Regions from separate parts of the Pseudomaricurvus sp. ABR4_320 genome, predicted to be linked through region 2. Evidence: predicted binding sites of a transcription regulator. Region 2 holds the regulator's gene; each other region holds the start of a gene.
What was found. The regulator PhoB, encoded in region 2, activates phosphate uptake and scavenging genes when phosphate is short. The targets are predictions, from matches to a motif close to TGTCATAAANNTGTAACA.

Region 1 (4,334 bases), on a different contig from region 2:
GGCCGCCTGAATGATCTGCGTGGGCGCGACACCTTCTACGGTATAGTGTTGCTCAACCAACCTTAACAGCAGGCTGTCTACCTCAAAACTGCAACCAATGCGCAGTCCGAGAATGGAGGGACCGGGGGATATTGGCTTGGCGGCGGTCTTTTTCTTAAAAAAATCGAACACGGCGCACCTCAAACAGTCGGTTGCGGAAATTGCAGTCGGGATTCGATACGGGCATCTGCGACATAGTGAATCACATCGCCCTCTTCTATCTGCAATTCAAAAGACGGGTTTACCACCAGTTGGGAAGCCTCGGATTTTTTTAGGGCGAGCAAGGTTGCGTCATAATGCTCGCGTAATCCGTAAAAGGCTTCTTTCACAGAAATGGTTTTACCGGTGTGGGTAATGCTGTACTGGGTCATGCCATCGGCACCATCCAGCAACTCTTTGTGTAAGCCACTACTGCCCGGGTCAATTGCACTTTTCACCAGCATTTCAACATCAACAGACGGGACAACTTCAACCGTCGGACAGTGGCTGGTAAGAATCTTCGCCAAGCCTTCATTTTTGAAGTACACGGTTTTGTGAGCAGAAGGGCTTTGACTGTCGCAGAATAATGCGGTGGTCATGGTAATGTCATCTTGGGGCGTGTCAATAATGATGCGAGCCGCCTTCGCGAGATTGGCCCTAACCATGGTGGCCTCATCGGAAAAATTTTCTACCCGTACAAAGTCGACTTCGCCTGGCAAGGGGTTTTCCATGTCCTCGGCCACACACAAGACAATCGAGGCATTTTCCCGATTATCTTTGTGTTTCAAAATCTGAATCAGTCGCGTCGTGCGCTGACCATTCCAGCCGATGATTACGGTGTGACCTGTGTGCATAACGCTCCTCAACCCTTTGCGTCCTCTGACCACCAATTCGGAAAGAAAAAAACCAATGCGGGCAATGGTGAGTGCAAAGACACTGAGCCCGATGGGGATAACCCACAGCAGCGCAAACCACCGCCCTGCCGCCGTAACCGGGGAATAATCGCCATACCCTACGGTCGATGCGGTGACGACCAACCAGTAGACAAACACCGGCGGAGACGTTAATTCGGTTTCTCCGCACAAACGCAGGCCGATATAACTGATCACGACATAGCCAAGAACGGCCAACAACGCGCCGAGCGGACCGACGCGAAAAAAAAGCGCCGACATCAGCCGACGCAACTTCCACAACATTCCTGATTAATCCTGGGATTTTTTAGCTGCTAATATTTGCGCCAGTTTATCGTTTCCGCTTACGGTTCCGCCAGGGCTAATGCCCGCGCGTTTCAGTTTTTCATCCAGGCTGGAGCCAGATTCGGTGCTGGCCAACTCCTCTGCAGCTTCCAATTCCGCTCCCCGCTGAGCTTGGCGCGCCTTGATCCGCTCCATGCTGTCCAGCGCGGTTTTTACCTTGCTGTTGGCGCCCATGTGTCGCGTACTGACGGCGATTTGCGCTTTCTGAACGCTCTCCGTTGCCTTGATCTGATCGATCTGCTGCTCCATTCGACGCACATTGACCTTGGCTTTGGCGATATTCACTTTCAACGCCTCTTCAGATTGTTTAAAACCTGCCAGGATCGCCTCTTCACTTTGGACCTGGGTTTCCAGCTCCGCAACCCGTTCAGCGCATTCAATGGCCAGCGCCTCATCACCTTTTTCTGCGGCGGCAACCGCATGGTTGGAGTAGGTTTCAATATCGCTCTGCAAAGACGTCACTTTGTTTTCAGACAGTTTACGCTTTGCCATGATTTTGGTCAGATTTTGATCGCAGGCGACCAATTCGTTCTTCGCTTCTCGCAACTCTTGATCCAGAATTCGTAACGCTTGGGAGTCGGCCGCAGCTTCCGCCGCCTCGTTTACGCCGCCTTTTAACGCCGTCCATAATTTACTCAAAGACATTAGCTAACCTCCACAAGGTTGTCGGAATAGAGTTCGATAAAGTCATCAACATTGGCGAACAGTGTCGTGACCTCTTCGACGATGACGCTCTCTTTGCTGTCGACTGACAGAGCGCCAAAGGCGACATAGTACTCGTCCCCGCCGATCTGCTTAATGGCGACGGAAGACAGGGGAACCAAAAACATGGTTCGCAGAATTTTATCGTTCAGAGCGCCGTCGTCTTTGACGGCGCTCTTGGGGAACAGCAAGGCTTCGACCAGTATTTGCTGTTCACCGATGGTTAAAAAGGCTTCCAGACCTTCATCGTTGGTGATCGCCAGACAGCGCTCCTCGACGGATGCGTTTAAGTCTGGCTGATTATTGATCAGCACACCGATGTCGCTAATGGATAATGCCATCGAGCACTCCTTGGTTGAGTTAGAGTCAAAAGGTGATTCAGTCACTTTCGATGGCCGTAAGTTACGACCAATTTTGAATGTAGTCAATCATAAATGTAATTTATTTATTACATTGGAAATCTATTTAAAACATATGTCATAATCGAGCTTTGAACTTCAACGCGGCTATTTTATGTCTGATTTCAACATTACCGCCTCCGCTCTCAACAAAAAGCGCCTGGAGAATCAGCGTAAAGCGATCACCCGCTTCTTTCGTGCTGCGATGGCCCGCCAGGGGCTAAGATTTCGTGACCTGCCCGATAAACTCCAAGCTGATGCCCAGATTGAAATCAGTGAGGTCAATTTACGCAGCAAGATTAACAACGGAACACTGAGCGCAGATCTCTTTTTAACCCTCTGTGAAGTGATGGGTGAAACCGACCCTCTGGGCGAGATCGGCGCCATTCGCGAAAAGCTGGAATCCGATTCTTAAAGGCTTTTAGACGCTGCCTGGCGCAGACTTGCCAGTGCGTCAATCATGGCCTCAGAGTCTGCCGTTTCTTGAGCATAGGTGACATAGGCGGGATATTCGAACGCGGGTGCATTGGCGACCTTGTGCAACTGCCCTGCTTCCAAATGAGGTTTTGCAATACGCTCCGGTAGATAGGCCGATCCACCCTGGCGAATGATGAGATCCGCTGCCAGCGAACCTATGTCCAAAACCATTCCGCCGGTTTGCAAGTGAGGAAAACGCTCGGCATGGAAGGCTCGAAACCCCTCCCCCCAATCGATAAAAACATAGTTCGCTTCTAAAGCGGTATTCGGTGCCGCTGTCACCATAATCAATTGGTCATCCAGCAATTTTTCGATGGATGTGCCCGCTTTGACTCTGGGATTGTACAAGACGGCAATATCCAGAATGCCGTCGCTCATTTCCCGCATCAGTTCATCCGGCATACCGACCTCTCCGCGTAGGGCAATGTGCGGATACTGGCTTCGGAAAGCCGTTACCCAGCTCAGCAGCAGACCTTTCCACAAGCTGTACTGGCCCCCAATAACCAGAACCTCTGTAAAGCCTTCCGGTAAAGCGACTTGAACCTTGGCGTCTTCCCAGACCCTCACCATGGATCGGGCAAAGCGCTGGAATTGGTTGCCAGCGTGGGTGAGCTCACACCCGCCCCGACTGCGCCGAAATAATGGCTTCCCCAGTTGGTCTTCGAGGGTTTTGACGCGTGCGCTGACGGTCGATTGGGTGACATGCAGTCTGGCGGCGGCCGTTGAAAAGCTACCCCCATCAATGATGGCCAGAAAGGTTTTGGCTTGAGTGACGTCCACGGCTATTTAATTCACATATTTCGATATTAAGTAGCAATAATATTCGCTTTATCGATTTTAAATCAAGGGTTAGGATGCCCGCCAGATTGAAGGACGGCCTTCAATCCTGTGACATTGAGGATTTAACAATGAATAAGCATCTTCCAACTTTTTCTCTTATTGCTTTTATGATTGCCCTAACCTCCGGCTGTGCCAGCATGGGTAAAAGCCCAAGCTTCGCTGAACAGCTGCAATCCGAAGGCGCTCGTGCCGCTGAACTTGCTGCAAACTGGGAAGAAGGCCAGGAGTTAGTGAACGATGGAGAAGACAAAATTCGCGCCGCGGAAAAACGCATCCGTGACGGTCAAAAGTTGGTGTTGCGTGGCGAAGCGATGATCGACGAGGGCAACCAGCATTTGGCATTGCAAAAACAAGCCTACATCAACGCCTCTGCCAAAATGGGCTTAGCGATTAACGCCACTCAAGTAAAAACCGAAGTCACCGCTTTAAAAGGTATTGCCGGTCACTGGTCCGATGCTGAAGAGGACGTCTTACGCGGGCAAAAACTGGTAAAAGAAGGCCAGGAAAAATTAGCGAAAGGTCGAACTGAAAACCAGCAAGGCGAACAAATGGTTACACGGGGGCGCGCGATGATGATGGATGCCGAAGCGGCATACAGTGGGAAATCGAGCTTGTTGAGCAGCCGTTAATCGACGGCCTGGTT
Region 2 (4,334 bases):
TCGGCACCTATTCTCAAGCCGTAAAGGTCAACAATACCACCTATATTTCCGGACAAATTCCATTAGTTCCGGAAACCATGGAAATGGTATCTGACGATTTTGTTGAACAAGCACACCAAGTCTTCAAAAATTTGCAGGCGGTCTGCAACGCAGCCGGCGGCGATCTGAAAGACATCGTGAAACTGACGATCTTTATGCAGGACCTGTCAAACTTCCCACTGGTTAACGAAGTGATGGGCCAATATTTCGAAGAGCCTTATCCCGCTCGTGCAGCCGTCGGCATTAAAGAGCTTCCAAAAGCGGCGCAAATTGAAGCTGACGCCATTATGGTCATCTAAACCGGCTCACGCTACTGAGCAGGTACTCTTTATTCTGTAACCTGCTCGACAATCTTCTGAACCGGAAAAATACAGGTAAACGTAGACCCTTTCCCCTTGCGACTACGGATATTCAAACGACCGCCATGACGTAAGAGCACGTGCTTAACGATGGCCAGGCCCAATCCGGTACCTCCCGTTGACGTCGCACGACTGTCGTCGACGCGATAAAAGCGCTCCGTAAGCCGGGGCAAATGGACCGGATCAATACCATCACCGCGATCTTTGATCATTACCATAAGCCCTTGGGGATGCTTGCGCACGGTTACGGTAATTTCGCTCTCTGCCGGAGTGTATTTGACCGCATTAAAAACCAGATTTGAAAACGCACTTTGCAGCTCTTTTTCATTCCCCAAAAGTACAATATCTTCATTGCATTTGTAGCGAAATTCATGGTTTTTGTCAGCTGACAGGAGTGTTGCATCGGCAATAATCTGCTCCAACATCGGCGTCAGAGGAACAGATCGATGACGCGGAAGACTTTCATTGGTTTCCAGTTTAGAAAGCTCGATCAGATCCTGAATAAGATTGGTCATGCGCGTGCACTGACCGTCCATTTGATCGACCGCCTTCGCCCATTTTTCGGGCATATCCGGACTCATGGCGAGCGTCCCGACGTAACCTCGAATCACTGTCAGAGGGGTACGCAATTCATGAGACACATTGGCAACAAAGTCTTTGCGCATTTGTTCCAACTTAAAGATACGGGAGATATCCCGCACGACCACCAATGTCTCACCTTTACCAAACCGCGTTACCTGATATTGCAGCCGAGCACCGTTTGAATTTGGAGACGGCATATCAATGGGCTCAACGAAATCCCCGGCGTGCATATAGCGGACAAATTCAGGATGACGGATAAAGTTTAACAGTGGACTGCCAGTATCTGGACGACGCAAACCTAGCATTTGCCGCGCGGTCTCGTTAAACCATTCAATCGTATCGTTGTTACTGAGCAGGATAACACCATCGGGCAGGGCTGCGGCGGTGCGCTGTACTCGCTCAATTGTTGCCAAAAGTTGCAGACGTTCTCTTTGCTGCTCGCGGCGTAATTTGGCAATGAGATAAAAGATATCATCCCATAGCCCACTGGCTTGAGGCTGCCGCCCCGACGCACGATCAATCAACCAATGGTGCAGATTACGTAGATTCCAGAGCGTCCAGATAAAGTAAACCAGCATCCCCAGAAATAAGGAGCTGAGTAGGTAACCCGAGGCAAGTCCGAACAACAAGCAGAGCGTGAACAGTAAAATCAGCCGTGTGACTTCACTGGCGATGCCCTTACCCAGGCTGCGCTCACTACTGCCCGGTTCGGATGAGGTATTGTGAATCGGTGTAATACGAGGTCCAGCGTCCAAATCAGGTTTCTTTTGCAGCAACTTTCAACGAAAAGCGGTAACCGGCGCCACGTACCGTTTGTACAAACCGGTCGTGATCATCCAGCTGCAGAGCTTTGCGCAACCGGCGAATATGTACATCAACCGTACGCTCTTCAACATACACATTGCCACCCCAGACATGGTCCAGCAATTGGCTGCGAGTGTACACCCGTTCCTGATGCGTAAGAAAAAATTCCAATAAACGATATTCTGTCGGCCCCATCTGCACCGGTTCTTCATTGATGGTGACCCGATGGCTGATTGGGTCGAGCACCAGACCTTCCACACTGATCGGGACCGCTTCAGTCTGGTCGGTACGCCTCAGTACTGCTTTCAGACGAGCGACAAGCTCTCTGGGGGAAAAGGGCTTGGTGATGTAATCATCGGCACCAACTTCAAGGCCCTGAACTTTGTTGTCCTCATCGCTTTTGGCAGTCAGCATGATGACTGGAATTGCAGAGGTGACCTCTTCGCGACGCAATCGACGCGCCAACTCAATACCACTGGTACCTGGTAGCATCCAATCCAAAAGGATCAAATCCGGCTTACGATCAACAATAATGCTGTGTGCTGATTGTGCATCAGCGGCCTCCAGACAATGGTAGTCTGCCATTTCCAGTGCGACCCGCAACATGTCACGAATTGGGGCTTCGTCGTCAACAACCAGAATGGTTTTCTGGGGCATGTTTCCTGCCTCTGTAAAAATAAGTTGCCGCCATTAAATAACCTTTTGATTAAATTTTTGTTACAACTTTAAGTCAGGTATTGCATGACGGCAAAGACTGTTTCACCAGAGCCAGTAAAAGTCAGCAAGGATTCCGGCAAATATGACGCCACCCACCCAATTATTGTTGAGAAATGCAGTGAAACACGCCTTGCGCTCACGAAACTGTATTAGATACTGCTGATAAACAAACAAAGCGAGAACGACCACCAGGCTCGATTCGTAGATCCAACCCAGATCAAAGCGTTCTCCGACCAGCTTCATGGCAAATATAAACAGCACTTGCAAAATAGCTGTGATAGCGCGATCCGCCTCACCAAATAAAATGGCGGTCGACTTAATGCCGATTTTTAGATCATCCTCACGATCTACCATGGCATAGAAAGTATCGTAGATTACCGTCCAGATAACCGCCGCAACGAATAACAACCAGATGGCGCTGTCGAGGTAGCCTCTCTGGGCCGCAAAGGCCATGGGAATTCCCCAGGAGAAGGCCGCTCCGAGTACCAATTGGGGTAAATGTGTGTGACGTTTTGCAAACGGGTAACAAGCCGCCAACAACAGAGCTGGAACTGACAAAGCAATCGTTAGAACATTCGTAAACAGCACCAGAATGAAAGAGATCAGTACCAGAATCGTAAACAAGCTCAATGCCTGTCGCGGGCTGACTCGTTTCTGGGCCATGGGCCTGTGCTGGGTCCGCTCGACCGCGCCGTCAAAATTGCGATCGGCGTAGTCATTGATAACGCAACCCGCAGCTCGCATAAGCGTGACACCGACAACAAAAATGACGATCAACACGGGATCAGGATGCCCTGAACCAGCAATCCACAAAGACCAGAGTGTCGGCCACAGCAACAACAATGTGCCGATCGGTCGATCAAAACGCATCAATTGCCAATAGTCGCGCCAACCGGGAGATGGAGTTTCCATGTGAGCCGAGGCCAGATTTTTCATAATGATGGAATGTTATCGGGAGTTTCTACGGGTCAATGCTGCGACAGATCAAGGATAGATGCGGAATTTTTGCCAATTACGCTTTATCCTGAGGACAGCAATTGATTAAAGTCTGCGAACAATAACAAAAGCCGAAACTTTACGGGAGCAGTTATGCACAAAAGTGATATTGTAAACGCGGTAGCCGACCGGACCGACCTAAGCACCACCAAAGCCTCAGATGTGGTGTTTGCCATTTTAGAAGAAATAACCAGCGCTCTGAGTCGCAAAGACTCCGTAACTCTGGTAGGTTTTGGCAGCTTTTCAACTCGAGAGCGAGCTGCCCGCACCGGTCGCAGTCCCTCAACGGGAGAAAGTATCGCAATACCAGCCTCCACATCTGTCGTCTTTAAGCCAGGGAAAGCCCTCAAAGACGCAGTCAATCCCACCTGAATTCAATAATTGATAACCCCAAGAGCCGTTTGAATGAGTCTGACATCCCGAATATTAATTGCCATGCTGGCCGGCGTAATCGTCGGCATCCTACTGAATGTTCTGTTCGGCGGAGCCGAGCAGGGATTGGGTGGTTGGCTGAATGAATTCCTGGTCATGGGGTTGTTCGATGGCGTCGGACAAATTTTTGTTAAATCCCTGAAACTGTTGGTTGTACCCCTGGTGTTTGTATCTCTGGTCTGCGGTGCCAGTGGCCTGGGTGCTAATTCCCGCATGGGTGCCATGGCGGGCAAAACTCTGGGGCTGTACCTGTGCACCACAGCGATCGCTATTTCCATCGCTCTGTTTCTTGGTACGGTCATTCAACCAGGCACAGGAATCGGACTTGGCGAAGCCACCACCTTTGAAGCGGGAGACGCTCCATCACTCAAGCAAGTTATCGTAAATATTTTTCCTAGCAACCCC
Region 3 (4,334 bases), on a different contig from region 2:
ATCCAACAGATCTCTGCGAGATGCATCGCCATAATATACTTTGTGACCAAATTTACGTAGCAGTTCGATCTGACTGGGACTGTGGTCCAGAATGGTCAATCGGTAACCTTGTGCGTTCAACAGACGGCCAACGATTTGTCCAAAGCGTCCGTAACCGGCAATGATGATCTCTCCGTGAAAATCGATGGTGTCAGCATCATCTGTTTTGTTTTTCGGCTGTCGAGCGAACCACCGTTCATGAAGAATAAACAAGAGGGGCGTCATCAGCATCGACAGTGTCACAACGAGCGTCAGTGTATTGCCAAATTCACCGGTGAAGATTCCCAACTGTCCACTCATATTGACCAGTACAAAGGCAAATTCACCTCCCTGGCATAGAGCGGCGGCGAATAAGGTCGACTGGTTAACAGCAAAACCGAAGACGCGGGCGATTCCGAGCAAAACAACCGCTTTTATCGCCATCAGTCCAAGTAATAAGCAGAGTATCTGCGTGGGGTTATCAAAAAGCAGCTGAAAATTAATTCCTGCGCCGACGGTGATAAAAAATAATCCCAAAAGCAGGCCTTTAAACGGCGCGATATCGACGACCAGCTCGTGTCGAAACTGACTGTCAGCAAGGACGACACCCGCCAAAAAGGCACCGAGGGCAGGTGAAAGCCCTATGGCTTCCATTAACACGGTTATAGCGATGACGATTAACAGGGACAGCGCGGTGAATATTTCCCGCAGACGCGATTCAGCGACGAAACGAAACACCGGTGCCGAGACAAAGCGACCGCCAGCTACGATGCTGACGATGGTAATCACACTGACCAGCACTTGACCGTAAGCGGGTAACCCGCTCATCCAAGCGCTGCTGTGGGCAACATCTTCGGCGATTTCAGGTTGGGAAGATAGCAGTGGCAAGAGTGCGAGAATGGGTATTACGGCAATATCTTGGAACAGTAAAACAGAAAAAACGTTTTGGCCGGTTTGGGTAGGGAGCAAGCCTCGCTCTTCAAACGATTGCAGCACGATTGCCGTCGAGGACAGCGCCAGTGCCAGCCCCGCGGCGAGGGCCGTTTGCCACTGAGTGTTGAGGGCATAGGACAGCACAAGGAATATCAGCAGGCTGCTGACGATGACTTGGGCGCCTCCGACGCCCAGGATGGATTTGCGCAGGCTCCACAGTCGGCTGGGCTTTAATTCGAGCCCGATGAGGAAGAGCATCATGATGACGCCGAATTCCGCGAAGTGCATGATCTCTTCTGGATCGCGCACCAACCCCAATAGATAGGGGCCAATCAGCACGCCGGCAATCAGGTAGCCCATCACTGAGCCAAGTCTGAGTTTTTGAGCAATGGGTACGGATATGACAGCCGCAAGTAAAAAGATCAGTGCACTGATCAGCATGGTTCAGAGTCCGGTGGTGTTGTCGATCGTCAGGTGTGCCGCACTTTACCCATCACAGGCGTGATCGGGGCTGGCAGCGAGAGGCGCGTAAGTTCATTGTACTGCAAGTTGTATGTGCTTGCAGACGTCAAAAGGGGTTCCTAAACAAACTTTTGTTAATGACGTACCAGATCTCGCAATTAGGGCTCGGCTGCGGCGCAAGCGGCGGCCAAAACCTGCGCAGGATAGCGTCCGTTCACGCCCTCAAAGGTGGTATTGGTTAGGCACACTAGCGTCAAATCTCTTTGAAAATCCATGGCCCAGCTATGACCGTAGACGCCGCCCCAACAGACAGAGCCCGGCGACAAAGGGGATGTGGGCAACGCTGGATTGCTGGTCTTCCCATTCGGGCGACGGTAACCTCCGAGCCAGGCAAAGCCCCATCCTGGGTACATGCTTTCCATGTCGGCACTCAGGCGGTCCAGCCGCGCGGCAAGTGTCCAGGGGGCGGGCAGCAGTGCGCCTTGTCGATAGCACTCGAGCAGGCGCAGCACGCTGTCGGCGGAGGCAGCCATACCTCCACCGCCGGAGGGAAAGACGAGGAGATGAGCGATTCTCTGAGGATCAAAACTGACGGACAGTGGCGCCAAGTCCGGTAATGGGACTCGCGTTTTACCGGCCATTCGTCGGGGCGCTCCGGCACTATTATAATAGGGGGTAGCCAGGGCCGGCCCTTGCCAGTGAAAGCTGGCATCGAGCTCCAAAGGCGATGTGAGTAATGTGTCGATAGCTGTTTCAAGCGTCGATTGGTTGGCCGCTGCGACCACCGCACCGAGAACGTCCGTGGCGACAGAGTAGCGCCAGGCTTGTCCGGGCAAGAGGTCGAGAGGCACAGTGGCGAGTTTGCTTAGGTTTTCCTTCAAAGACAATTGTGAGTCGTCAATACCGTCGGAAACGCCTGCCGTTTGGTAGAGACCCTGCGGCAACTGCTGGAAACCGTAATCAAGCCCCGCGGTATGTGTCAACAGGTGTGCAACGGTGATATGCGGCTGTGTGCCATCCGCAGCGATGGGGCGAAACCAGGGTAGCCAGGCGGTGACAGGATCTTTCCAGTGCAGCTTGCCCTCTGACATTAAACGGATGGCCGCCAACGCGGTGAAAGCTTTTGTGACGCTGGCCAGGCGAAAGGGGGTTGTCGGCGTCATGGGGTGTTTCTCTTCCCGATCGGCGTCTCCAGCAGCGCGACAGTAAACACGTTTACCGCCCTGTGCCACCATAACAACGGTACCGACAATGCGCTGATCCCGTATCGCTGCGTCGATCACTCGGTCCAAGCCGAGGGTTTTCGAGGTTGGCCAGGTGACATTTGCCAGTGTTACTCCGCGGCTACAGTGTGTTGTCGGTGACACGGTCTCCTCCACAAAATTCATCAAGCTCGGTAGTTAATAGTACAACATGTTGTGCGGAAAATTGGGGAAAGGCTTGGTCCTCTAGCAGGCAAAAATCAGCTCTGCTGGCCGTACACTGTCATTTCAATGACATAAAGCTGTAGAAATTCCGTGTTTCAATTGAGGAAATACCTTTGGGATTCGTTTATGCAATAAGTCCCAGTGAAATAACCATTGAGTATTTGGAATTTCCTCTATGAAGCACCTGCAATACTACTTGCCGTTAACACTATTGACTGTCTCCTGCGGTTCCACCGCTCAGCTTGCCTACGATATGGTGGGCAGTACCAGTGCCAATTTAACCGATTTCACTCAGGACTACGCTGAAGGCTTCAGCAGTGCCGGGGACGGTTTTGGTAAATATCAGCGAGGTGTCGATGATGTACCTTTTGCGCTTCTGGATGACACTCTGGCTGGCTTTCCCACGGATTCACTGGGCATTATTGGTGCTGATAACACCGACATCTTTTTTGGCGTGACGGATACCGTCAACAGCGATACCAATGGCCCGCTGACAGCAACCTGGACGTTTGCCATGCCGGCGACCAGCGCCAGTTGCCTGGCGGTTAGCCTGGACGTCGGTGCGATGGGTGATTTTGAGGCATCCGATTATTTTGAGTGGCGAGCGTCTGTCGATGGCAGCGACTTTCAAACCTTGTTTACCTCTTCTGTTAACGAGGACGGGTCGCAGGTGTACCTGCTCGAAAACGGTGATAGCTACGAGCTGAGTGATCCGATGCTGCTGCAAGAGCAAATTCTGACCAACACCATGGCTCAGTTTGAAGCTCTGACGCCCGCGGGATCCACCTTGACGTTACAGCTCGAGACCAGCACTGATGGGGGCAGTGAAGCCTTTGCTTTCCAGAACCTGATCATTGATGAGTCTCTGGAGACCGATTGTTCTGGGGGAACCTCTGAACCGGGCGTTCTCAGTGTGAAAATACACGAAGTTCAAGGCAGTGGTGAGAGTTCTCTGTTAACTGGAGAGACGGTCTCTGTAGAAGGGGTTGTTGTTGGCGATTTTCAAGCGGGCGACAGTGACGATTTTGATTTGGCTGGTTTTTACGTGCAGGAAGAAGACGCCGACGCGGATGCGAATCCAGCAACATCGGAAGGTGTGTTCGTATACGATGGTAGCGGCGCTGTAGACGTCCAGGTTGGTGACCTTGTTAGAGTGACCGGTGAGGTTTCCGAATACAATGGACTAACGCAAATTTCCGTAACGGGAGATTCCGCGACTGTAGAAGTCGTCGGTCAGGATGCCGCTTTACCCGTGCTCACGGATCTCACCTTACCGGTAAATTCCCTGGACGACCTTGAAGCCTATGAGGGGATGCGTGTCAGATTTCCGCAGCGCCTGGTCATCAGCGAGTTTTTCAATTTTGATCGCTACGGTGAAATCGTCTTGGCGAAGCCTTTGAATAAAGAGCGTCGTCTTATGGTGCCAACAGCGGTAAGAAATCCAGGATCAAATGGTTACGAGATCCGTGCCGCGCGTAATTTACTGAGTAAGAT
Region 4 (4,334 bases), on a different contig from region 2:
TGTCTTCCCTTTTTGCGTGTGCGAAATTAGCTTTCCAAAAGCTCGCGCACATATTGCGCCAGCGCGTCATCCTGACCGTTTTCGAAGAAGCAGGCCTGGAAGCGAGGTCCGCCAACCGCGGTTTTCACCAGGCTCTGATCGAGAGCCTTCAAGCCTTCAAGATAGTCTTTCGCTAAGCTCGCTTTCACGGTGTTGAGGATGCCAGCGTTCTCCATCTGTGATGCCTGGCGCTCTTTCGGATATCCCTGCCCGCGAACACCCGTGAAGGCTTTTTCAAAGATGTAACGAATGTTTAGCTCTGCGCCCCAGCCGTAGCCTTTTGCAAAGGGGAGGGAAAGGGCGTTGCCGTCGTTGACCTGAGCGAACAGATAGGCGTCGGAAGGCTCGATACAGTAGCCACAGGTAACGCCTGGGTGAGCATTCAAGGACATCATTGCGCCTTGTCCTGTGCCGCAGCCAGCCACGATAAAGTCGACCGCTTTGCTGTTGATCAGCAAGCCTGCCATGATGCCCAAGTGGATGTAGGTCAAACGGTGATCATTATCGCCGTCCATACCGACGTTAAAAACGCTGTGGCCCATTTCGCCAGCCACTTCTTCCAGCTGTTGTAGCACAATGGGGTTCTTTCCCGCTTGGCTAAATTCGTTCATCAAGGCGATTTTCATGGGGTTCTCCTGTGTAGTCGGATGGGTGCGCAGCGTGTTCTGGCGAAAGTGATCCCGAACAACGAGTCGATCACGATACAGCCGTAGTGCTGCGCACAAATTCTAACGCTATGGTACTCCGCGTGTCGGCGGGCTGTCCACCGGTGGCAGTCTTGTGGTTCAAATACGGGCCAAATGGCTCAGTCAAGCTGTACACAGCTTACCGATAAAAGGGGGCATACGTTGAGCAAGGGGGAATTGATCAGCGCGTTTAACATGAACTGCTTGCCGGACAAAGCCCTAGTGCTTGGTCAAAATAATATACTGGGGTATAGTATATTTTGCTGTTACAGACAGTAGAACTCCGTGCATCTCGTTTAAGAAGCTCGCTATGAATACGCCACGCCACAGCCACAATTATCAGCAGCCATCTACCAAGAATGTCCGTCGTGTGCGGCTTGTCTTTGTCGTCACACTGATTACGATGGTTATCGAAATCGCTGTCGGCACCTGGGCTGGCTCCATGGCGCTGTTGGCGGATGGTTGGCATATGGGGACTCACGCAGCAGCATTCGCCCTGGCAATGTTTACTTACTACTACGCCAGTCAGCACGCGACCGATAAGACATTCAGTTTTGGTACCGGCAAAGTCCAGTACCTGGGGGGATTTGCCAGTGCCGTCGCGTTGTTGGTGGTTGCCCTGTTAATGGCGGTGGAGTCGATGGGGCGTTTGTTTCACCCTGAAACCATTCGCTTTAACGAGGCGATACTGGTTGCCGTTATCGGTCTTGCCGTCAACGTTTTTTCTGTCTTTATTCTTCACGACGATCATCATCATCACCACGACCACGACCACGACCACGACCACGACCACGACCACGACCACGCAGACCACAATTTAAAGGCGGCGTATTTTCATGTTTTGGCAGACGCATTGACCTCCATCCTCGCGATTGCCGCCCTGATACTGGGGCGCTATCTCGGCTGGATATGGCTGGATGCGGTGATGGGAATGGTTGGCGCTGCGATTATTACACATTGGGCTGTACAGTTAATTAAGGAGAGCAGTCGGGTGTTGCTGGACCGCTCTTCATTGGACTCCGATGCCATTACGCGTGAGCTTGAGGAGCGGCTAGGGGTCGATGTTTACGATTTACATGTATGGACAGTGGCGCAAAACCATCAGGCTGCCATTGTAGCGGTGGTAACGGACTCGCCGTTCGATGAGCAAGCGCTGCGATTGCTGCTCGACAGCCGAATTCCAAATCTCTCCCATCTCACGGTTGAAGTGATGGCAGGCGAGTCTTACGTCCTTGAGACATAATTTGCCGATCGCTTGTGTTGAATTTTCAAGCTTTGGCAGTTTATCCACGCTTGTCATAATAGTGTCACCCTGTCTCCTTTAAGGTAGCGACCATTTAGATCCATCAGCGCGGGTTGGAATGGTAAAACTGCTGTCATCAATTATTGCGTTACTCTCGCGATTTTTTGGACTTTTGCGACGCAACCCCAGCTGTCCTCTGCCGCTGAACCGGCCCGTAACCATCGACATCGACAATCTGCATCTTCGAGGCGAAGTCGATTCCCGGTATCTGTCTTTTTCTATTGATATTTCTGTCTTGGTTGGTGGTTTTTGGTGGGAGGGGTCCATGGACGTTAGGCGAGGTCTCGGTGCCTTGCGAATTCCTCCTCTCAACCTTGATGCGCCAAAGCTGGAAAACCTGGTCCGTTCACTGGGGCCAGCCTATTTGCGTATTGGTGGATCCGAAGCCGACAAAATTCATTATTTCGAAGCGCCATTAGGCGAAAAAGACCCGCTGCTGCTTACCCGAGAACAGTGGGATCGACTGCACGATTTTTTACGGCGTTGCGACCTCAAGCTGATGTTCACCTGCAAATATGGACTGTTTAAACGCCATGAGCATGGTCGCTGGCAGGGGGATGAACTGATCGCTCTGTTGGAATATTCTCGTGCTCAGGGCTATGACATCGATGTGTTTGAGCTCGGCAATGAACTTAATGCCTATTGGGCGTTTCACGGATTGCGTTCACAACCGCGGGCGGTCAATCTGGCGCGGGATTATGATCGTTTTAGCGCGTTGGTACACAGTTACTTCCCTAAAGCCCGTATTTGTGGCCCCGGCAGTGCGTTTTGGCCCAGGTTAGGCGAAACCCTGCGACCGATCAGCAACATTACGCCGAAATTTCTCAGCTCATTAAAAACGCGCCTTGATATTGTCGACTGGCATTATTATCCCTTTCAAAGTGAGCGCAGTCCGGTGCGAACGAGGTCTGCGCATCTTCACCATTTGCTAGCGCCAAAATCGTTTGAGGACTACCGGAAATTTTGTCAGCAGCTCAATCGTCTTAGAGCTAAGTATCAGCCTCAGGCGGTACTCTGGACTGGAGAAACAGGATCGGCACAATGTGGAGGCCAACCGGATTTGTCAGACCGGTGGGCATCGAGCTTTTGGTGGGCAGATCAATTGGGTCAGGGTGCTGTCAGCGGCCAGAAAGTGGTGGTACGGCAATCGCTGATAGGTGGTGATTATGGAATGATCGCCCGTCTTACCTTAAAGCCGAGGCCCGATTTTTGGGTGAGTTGGCTATGGTCACAGGTCATGGGGACCAAGGTGTATGGCGCAGTGTCTGATCATCCTTCAATCAGAGCGTATTTGCATTCGGGGCGCTCTGGCGGCTTTGTGTTGTTACTGATTAACCTGAATGATGAAATTGTGCCTATCAATTTACGCTGTCTCATTCCGTCCCACTTGTTGAGGGGCTATGAGATGTCTGCCAAAAAGCTCACCAGTCGTCGGGTGCGCATCAACGGAGAGAAAGCCCGCTTTAAAGGTGGCAAGGTAACCCTCGACAGCTTTCCTGAAAAGGTATTTGACGGCGTCATCCCACCTTACAGCATCGGCTTTTGGCGCTTAGAGCAACAAAAATTACTGCCCGTACCAAGCGGTGAATAACCCGTCTGACGCGACGGAGAGGGTGATTTAAGTGCCAAGTTTCTGTCGATCAACCTTTCAATGACGTTTTCTCACACTGATCGTCTACACTGATCAGAGTAGTGCACTTTCCGGAAAAGGATTTGCAGATGTCACTGTTTGGTAATCTGTCCATCAGCACCAAGATACTTTTAATACCAGGGATTTCGGTTATAGGATTTCTGGTGTTTTTTTTTGTCGTGTCGGCAACCGGTGCCCGTAATACCGATTTGCTTGAGCGCGTTCAGCAAAAATATTTTCCGCTGTTGGAGCTGGCCAACACCAACAGTGTTTTGTTAGATCGCATGGAGGAGGCTCTGTCGCGTGCTGTCAGTACGGGTGAGCTGGAGGACGTTGATCTGGCCGAGCAGTTGGCTGCAAACATTCGTGAAAATCTCGAGCAGCAGCGAGAGCTAGGCCCAGAACAGTCCTCACAATTGTTAACCAGCGAGGCGGATTTACGCCGCTATACCGAGCTTTCTTTTGCGCTGACACGCAATATGATTTCCGGCGATATTGATTTCGATCAGATATTGGTTACTGCGGAAAAAAAGAAGCAGGCACTGGAGAGCTTGTCTAACTCGCTAAAGTCATTGAAGTCCAGCAGTCACGAAGACCTGACCCAGCAAATTACGCAAGCGAAAACGGCTCAAACCCGGTTGATTACTACCGGGGTTTTGGTGGGGCTGTGTACATT

Region 1: ACXAFR_RS22515 (DUF6471 domain-containing protein) is a predicted target of PhoB. The motif match lies at 2,412-2,429, and genes of this name have one in related genera.
Region 3: ACXAFR_RS15835 (ExeM/NucH family extracellular endonuclease) is a predicted target of PhoB. The motif match lies at 2,897-2,914, and genes of this name have one in related genera.
Region 4: ACXAFR_RS21460 (glycosyl hydrolase family 79 N-terminal domain-containing protein) is a predicted target of PhoB. The motif match lies at 2,020-2,037, and genes of this name have one in related genera.

Annotation. Positions count from the first base shown of each region.
Region 1 is NZ_JBSWVF010000016.1:84,646-88,979, reverse strand. Features, by position in the region: gene ACXAFR_RS22535 (YjfK family protein) at 1-171, opposite strand, end outside; gene ACXAFR_RS22530 (ion channel) at 180-1,214, opposite strand; gene ACXAFR_RS22525 (PspA/IM30 family protein) at 1,221-1,919, opposite strand; gene ACXAFR_RS22520 (DUF2170 family protein) at 1,919-2,317, opposite strand; gene ACXAFR_RS22515 (DUF6471 domain-containing protein) at 2,490-2,789, shown strand; gene ACXAFR_RS22510 (LysR family transcriptional regulator) at 2,786-3,631, opposite strand; gene ACXAFR_RS22505 (hypothetical protein) at 3,760-4,320, shown strand.
Region 2 is NZ_JBSWVF010000006.1:219,400-223,733, reverse strand. Features, by position in the region: gene ACXAFR_RS14415 (RidA family protein) at 1-338, shown strand, start outside; gene phoR (phosphate regulon sensor histidine kinase PhoR) at 368-1,735, opposite strand; gene phoB (phosphate regulon transcriptional regulator PhoB) at 1,737-2,441, opposite strand; gene ubiA (4-hydroxybenzoate octaprenyltransferase) at 2,544-3,413, opposite strand; gene ACXAFR_RS14395 (HU family DNA-binding protein) at 3,591-3,869, shown strand; gene ACXAFR_RS14390 (dicarboxylate/amino acid:cation symporter) at 3,903-4,334, shown strand, end outside.
Region 3 is NZ_JBSWVF010000007.1:150,684-155,017, forward strand. Features, by position in the region: gene ACXAFR_RS15825 (monovalent cation:proton antiporter-2 (CPA2) family protein) at 1-1,392, opposite strand, end outside; gene ACXAFR_RS15830 (serine hydrolase domain-containing protein) at 1,572-2,780, opposite strand; gene ACXAFR_RS15835 (ExeM/NucH family extracellular endonuclease) at 3,016-4,334, shown strand, end outside.
Region 4 is NZ_JBSWVF010000014.1:63,464-67,797, forward strand. Features, by position in the region: gene ACXAFR_RS21450 (RpiB/LacA/LacB family sugar-phosphate isomerase) at 27-665, opposite strand; gene dmeF (CDF family Co(II)/Ni(II) efflux transporter DmeF) at 1,036-1,968, shown strand; gene ACXAFR_RS21460 (glycosyl hydrolase family 79 N-terminal domain-containing protein) at 2,087-3,619, shown strand; gene ACXAFR_RS21465 (methyl-accepting chemotaxis protein) at 3,748-4,334, shown strand, end outside.